2 regions of the Pseudomonas sp. ATCC 13867 genome follow, and region 2 is predicted to be linked to the other one. Evidence: predicted binding sites of a transcription regulator. Region 2 holds the regulator's gene; the other holds the start of a gene.
The links. Region 2 encodes FliA, which starts transcription of late flagellar genes. Its sites were predicted from a motif close to CTAAAGTTTNNNNNNNNNNNGCCGNTAA; they were not measured.
Positions count from the first base shown of each region.

Region 1: a site for FliA is predicted at 1,623-1,650, ahead of H681_RS05845 (methyl-accepting chemotaxis protein). Genes of this name have one in related genera too.

Region 1 is NC_020829.1:1,269,518-1,272,928, reverse strand. It holds gene H681_RS05860 (type II and III secretion system protein family protein) at 1-31, opposite strand, end outside; gene cpaB (Flp pilus assembly protein CpaB) at 47-961, opposite strand; gene H681_RS27095 (Flp family type IVb pilin) at 1,326-1,535, shown strand; gene H681_RS05845 (methyl-accepting chemotaxis protein) at 1,693-3,411, shown strand, end outside.
Region 2 is NC_020829.1:1,982,657-1,986,067, forward strand. It holds gene fleN (flagellar synthesis regulator FleN) at 92-922, shown strand; gene fliA (RNA polymerase sigma factor FliA) at 919-1,668, shown strand; gene H681_RS09075 (chemotaxis response regulator CheY) at 1,846-2,220, shown strand; gene H681_RS09080 (protein phosphatase CheZ) at 2,287-3,072, shown strand; gene H681_RS09085 (chemotaxis protein CheA) at 3,104-3,411, shown strand, end outside.

The DNA of each region.
Region 1 (3,411 bases), 710 kb from region 2:
CGGCCAGCGACAGAACGAAGCGCTTGGACATCGATGCACTCCTTGCTCAATGTGCTTCACGGGTAACGGTGGTGCCGCGGTAGACCACGACGCCCGGACTCACCGCCGGCGCCGAGACCTGGCGCACGGCCGGCGCGGAGCGGGCCTTGCCGAGCAACTGTTCGAGGGTGATCGGCTGGCTGCCGGAGGCATTCAGCGACGCCTGAATGTAGCGCCCTTGCTGCTCCTTCTCGTAGAGATTCTCGTCCTTGCTGCGTACCGCCAGGCGCAACGAGCCCGCCTGGCTGGCCAGCATCAGCCGGGAAGCGGATTCGGCCGGCACGGCCAGTACGGCGGTGCGGGGCGGGCGCGGTGTCTTGTCCTTCGACTCGGCGCCGTTGCGCGCCTGGCCATCGCTGGCGACGGCGATCTGCTCGCCATAGGTGAGGACGCGCACGCCGGGCAGCACCACCTGGGCACTCACCACACGCTCGGCGTTCCGCTGGTCCTGGACGAAGAGCATGACGTCGACGTAATCGCCGGGGAGCACGAAGCCGCCGCCGCCAATCACCTCGTCCACCGCAATGGCCATAGCCCGCTCGTCCGGGCGGATGGTCCGCGCCAGGGGGCCGCCCGGCTCCAGCAGGGCCCCGGAAAGAATGCTGCCGGCCGGCACCGCGACCCAGACCCGCTGGCCGATCAGCGCCTCGGGCTTGGGATAGCTGCCCGCCGGGGCGGTATGCAGCATCTCGATGGCGAGGTCATCGTTGCCCATCACCGTCAACGCCGGGAGGTCGCGGCGAGCCACCACCACGGGCGTGCGCTGCAGCTTGTCCGCCTCGGCCATCGCCGCCGGCGCAACGTCCTTCACCGCGCCAGCGACGGGCGCCGCCGACTTGCCCACCGACAATCCCAGATAACCCACGACACCTGCACACAACAACAACAGCCCGGCGAAAACCATCAGCACCTTGCTATTCATGTCCACATCCTTGGCGTTATCGGGATGAGTGAACCTGGCGGTCCACTGGCTGATCGGAAGTCACGACACCGGCCGTTGCCGAGATACGTCCTTCAGACCTTTATTGTTGTTTCGACCCGACGGGGCGGTTCGATAAGAACCTTTCCTCATAATTGGTTCCTGCTTGTTCCAAAGCAGAATTTAGTAGCTGCGGTAATAGCGTCAAATACCGACGAGAAATTTCCAATCCTCAGATAGTTCTACTTCGCCATGACTATAACTTTGGTATTAGCGCTATTTGATCAATTGCATTCCGCCATACGACGCCTAGCCTGACGGTGAAGTCGGGGCGCCGCCCCGGTGGTCTGTGCAAGGAGCAACCGCGATGAATCTGAGTATCAAAGACCTGTCTCTGAAGTTGTATTGCAAGGCCAAGGCATTCGCTTTTGACAGAGAGGGTGCGACCGCCATCGAATATGCTGTCATCGCCGGATTGATCGCGGTAGTCATGATCGCAGCAGTGAAGATCGTCGGTACCGATATTGACGGCATCTTCGACAACGTCCACACCGAACTGACCAAAACAACACCCTGAAGCTGATACTCCAAGACAATTATCGATATTCCCGCGAATAGTCGCGGGAATATTTCTTTGCGTCCCTGAAAAAACTCCACAACCTTCCTAAAGTTCTGCCGCACATGGCCGATACATCCTGCTTACCTCTTCGTTCCACCTGCAGGATGCTTTACCGATGCTTCGTTCGCTGTCCTTCGCCAAGAAGATCCTTCTGGCGGCCTCCCTCGTGGTCATCTTCGCCTTCGCCTGCTTCATCCTCTTCAACGACTTCCGTCAACGTGAAGCGATCCACGCCGATACCGACGCCTACCTGAGCGAACTCGGCAGCCTCACCGCCAGCAATATCCAGAGCTGGCTGGAGGGTCGCATCCAACTGGTGGAAAGCGAAGCCGCGCAACTGGCTGACCAGGAACCGACGCCCGAGCGCATCCAGCACGTGCTGGAACAGGCGGTATTCCAGAAGAATTTCGAATCGGTCTACCTAGGCGAAGCCGCCAGCGGCGTGTTCACCATGCGCCCCTTCTCGCCGATGCCCGATGGCTACGACCCACGCACCCGCGGCTGGTACAAGGACGCCGTGGCCGCCGGCCGCCTGATCGTCACCGAGCCCTTCCTCGACGCCGGCACCGGCGAGCAGATCCTCGCCATGTCCATGCCGGTGATGCGCAACGGTCAACTGGTCGGCGTCGCCGCCGGCGACATGAAGCTGGAAACCATCACCGCCATCATCAACTCCCTGAAGTTCGACGGTGATGGTTATGCCTTCCTGGTCAGCGATGCCGGCAAGATCCTGCTGCATCCGGACAGCCAGTCGATCTTCAAGAGCCTGGCCGACATCTACCCGCAGGGTGCCCCGAAGGTGCAGGCCGGCGTGCAGGAAGTCAGCCTCGACGGCAAGGACCAACTGGTGTCCATGACTCCGGTGAAAGGCCTGCCAGGCGTGACCTGGTACGTCGCCCTGGTGCTGGACAAGGACGCCGCCTACGCCATGCTCAGCGACTTCCGTACCTCGGCCATCATCGCCACGGTCATCGCCATCGTCGCCATCCTGTTCCTGCTGGGCATGCTGATCCGCGTACTGATGGCCCCGCTGACCGACATGGGCCGCGCCATGCAGGATATCGCCCAGGGCGACGGCGACCTCACCCAGCGCCTGAAAGTCGCCAGCAACGACGAATTCGGCGTGCTGGCCAACGCCTTCAACCGCTTCGTCGAGCGCATCCACGAGTCGATCCGCGAAGTGGCCTCCACCGCGCGCAACCTGCATGACGTCTCGCAACTGGTGGTCAACGCCTCCAACTCGTCCATGAGCAACTCCGACGAGCAGGCCAACCGCACCAACAGCGTCGCCGCGGCGATCAACGAACTGGGCGCCGCCGCCCAGGAAATCGCCCGCAATGCCGCCGATGCCTCGCACCATGCCACCGATGCCTCGCACCAGGCCGGCGACGGCCGCCAGGTGGTCGAGCAGACCATCAGCGCGATGAACCAGCTCTCCGACAAGATCAGCTCGGCCTGCGCCAACATCGAGGCGCTGAACAGCCGCACGGTAAACATCGGCCAGATTCTGGAGGTGATCAAAGGCATCTCCGAGCAGACCAACCTGCTGGCCCTCAACGCCGCCATCGAAGCGGCCCGCGCCGGCGAGGCCGGTCGCGGCTTCGCCGTGGTGGCCGACGAGGTGCGCAACCTCGCCCACCGCGCCCAGGAGTCGGCTCAGCAGATCCAGAAGATGATCGAGGAGCTGCAGGTCGGCGCCCGCGAAGCCGTGGACACCATGACCGAGAGCCAGCGCTACAGCCTGGAAAGCGTGGAGATCGCCAACCGCGCCGGCGAACGTCTGGCCAGCGTCACCCACCGCATCGGCGAGATCGACTCGATGAACCAGTCGGTC
Region 2 (3,411 bases):
TCCGCGAACGCCGGAAGCGGTAGAGCACCGCGGCCGGCAGGGCCGCAGCGCCAGGGGGCGCGGCGGTCGAACGACGAGACAAGGTATTGATATGGGCATGCATCCTGTACAGGTAATCGCAGTCACCGGCGGCAAGGGTGGTGTCGGCAAGACCAATGTGTCGGTGAACCTGTCGCTGGCGCTGGCCGATCTGGGCCGTCGCGTCATGCTGCTGGACGCCGACCTGGGCCTGGCCAACGTCGACGTGCTGCTGGGCCTGACGCCCAAGCGCACGCTGGCCGACGTCATCGAAGGCGAATGCGACCTGCGCGACGTGATCCTCCAGGGCCCCGGCGGCGTGCGCATCGTCCCGGCGGCCTCCGGCACGCAGAGCATGGTGCACCTCACGCCGATGCAGCACGCCGGCCTGATCCAGGCCTTCAGCGACATCAGCGACAACATCGACGTGCTGGTGGTGGACACCGCCGCCGGCATCGGCGACTCGGTGGTGAGCTTCGTCCGCGCAGCGCAGGAAGTGCTGCTGGTCGTCTGTGATGAACCCACTTCCATCACCGATGCCTACGCTTTGATCAAGCTGCTCAACCGCGACTACGGCATGACCCGCTTCCGCGTACTGGCGAACATGGCGCACAGCCCCCAGGAGGGCCGCAACCTGTTCGCCAAGCTGACCAAGGTCACCGACCGCTTCCTCGACGTGGCGCTGCAGTACGTGGGCGCCATCCCGTACGACGAATCGGTGCGCAAGGCGGTGCAGAAGCAGCGTTCGGTGTATGAGGCGTTTCCGCGCAGCAAGGCTTCCCTGGCCTTCCGCGCGATAGCGCAGAAAGTCGACAGCTGGCCGCTGCCGGCCAATCCGCGAGGGCACCTGGAGTTCTTCGTCGAACGCCTGGTGCAGCATCCGACCACGGGTTCGGCCGTATGATGACGGCCTCCGGAGCGCGTATGTACAGCAAGGCGCAGGCGCAGAACTCCCAGGACCAACTGATCCAGCGGTACGCGCCGCTGGTCAAGCGTATCGCCTACCACCTGCTCGGCCGCCTGCCGGCCAGCGTGCAGGTGGAGGACCTGATGCAGGCCGGCATGATCGGCCTGCTGGAAGCCTCGAAGAAATACGACGCCGGCAAGGGCGCGAGCTTCGAAACCTATGCTGGCATCCGCATCCGTGGCGCCATGCTCGACGAGGTGCGCAAGGGCGACTGGGCCCCGCGTTCGGTGCATCGCAACACCCGCATGGTCAGTGATGCGATCCGCGCCGTCGAGGCCAGAACCGGTCGTGACGCTAAAGATCAGGAAGTTGCTGCCGAACTCAATATGAGTCTCGAAGATTATTACGGCATCCTCAGCGACACCCAGGGCAGCCGGCTGTACAGCTTCGACGATCTGCTGCAGGACGGCGAGCAGGGCAGCGGCCTGGCCGAAGATGCTTCGCACCAGGGCAACGAGCCCGCCCACGGTCTGGAAGACGAACGCTTCCAGGCGGCGCTCGCCGACGCCATCACCAAGCTGCCCGAACGCGAGCGGCTGGTGCTGGCGCTGTACTACGACGAGGAACTGAACCTCAAGGAGATCGGCGAAGTGCTGGGCGTCAGCGAATCCCGGGTCAGCCAGTTGCACAGCCAGTGCGCCGCGCGCCTGCGGGCACGCCTGGCGGAGTGGCGAGCGCACTGAGCTTCGGGTAGTTTCGCGTCGGATTTTTCTTGCGAGAAAGCCTCAGGTCTTGAGTTTTCTCCTGGGCGCCGTCCCTTTGACGCCGCCCACACGGGATGAGCGCACGCCGCTCAATGAATTGACGGTACGCCCGCCAGGACGTGCCTGGTATCGATGGAGGTCGGTTTGGACAAGAATATGAAAATTCTCATCGTGGACGATTTTTCCACGATGAGGCGCATCATCAAGAACCTCCTGCGGGACCTGGGGTTCACCAACACCGCGGAGGCCGACGACGGCACCACCGCGCTGCCGATGCTGCACAGCGGCAATTTCGACTTCCTCGTCACCGACTGGAACATGCCCGGCATGACCGGCATCGACCTGCTGCGCGCGGTGCGCGCCGACGAGCGCCTGAAGCACCTGCCGGTGCTGATGGTCACCGCCGAGGCCAAGCGCGACCAGATCATCGAAGCGGCCCAGGCCGGGGTCAACGGCTATGTGGTCAAGCCTTTCACCGCTCAGGTGCTGAAAGAAAAGATCGAGAAGATTTTCGAGCGGGTCGGCAGCTAGTAGGGTCTGTTGATGTTTCGCCGCTTGCGCCGAAACACCAACAGCCCCTCGCATCAAGAGGGCGTCATGGATCTCGTCAACGAATCCGCGGGTGACTTCGAGTCGACCCTGAAAAAACACGCGCGCGAATTGGTCGATTGCCTGGAGCAGGGTGATGTGCAGACCGCCGTGCAACTGATCTCCGAGCTCAACCAGGCGCGCGATCGCGGGCTCTACCAGGAAGTCGGCAAGCTCACCCGCGAGCTGCACAACGCCATCGTCAACTTCCAGATCGATCCCAGTTCCCCGCGCGCCCAGGAAGTCTCGCAGATCGCCGACGCCACCGACCGCCTGTCCTACGTGGTGACGATGACCGAGAAAGCGGCCAACCGCACCATGGACCTGGTGGAAGAGTGCACCCCGGTGGTGATGCACATCGAGACCCAGGCCAAGGCGCTGCAGGAAGACTGGTCGCGCTTCATGCGTCGCGAGCTGGGCCCCGACGCCTTCCGCGACCTGGCCAAGCGCGTCGAGCAGTTCCTCTACATCAGCGCCCAGGACAGCCGCAAGCTCTCCGCGCACCTCAACGACATCCTCCTCGCACAGGACTTCCAGGACCTCACCGGGCAGGTGATCAAGCGCGTCACCAGGCTGGTCACCGAGGTCGAGGCGAACCTGGTCAAGCTGGTCTGGATGGCCGGCCAGGTGGACCGTTACGCGGGCATCGAGCACGACCACGACGGCATGCGCGACGCGGTGGAAAAAGAAAGATCGTCCAAGGGTGAAGGTCCGCAGATCGCTGCCGATACAAGAAAGGACGTCGTATCCGGTCAGGACGATGTCGACGATCTGTTGTCCAGCCTTGGTTTTTAGGCGTCCGCTGACGCTGTAGAGGGAGCACCGAATGAGCTTCGACGCCGATGACGAGATCCTCCAGGACTTCCTGGTGGAGGCCGGCGAGATCCTCGAGCAACTGTCCGAGCAACTGGTCGAGCTGGAAAGCCGACCCGATGATATGGACCTGCTCAATGCGATTTTCCGTGGGTTCCACACCGTCAAGGGCGGCGCGGGCTTTCTCCAGCTGAACGCGCTGGTGGAGTGCTGCCACATCGCCGAGAACGTGTTCGACATCCTGCGCAAGGGCGAGCGTCGCGTGGATGCCGAACTGATGGATGTGGTCCTGCAGGCGCTGGACACCGTCAACGTCATGTT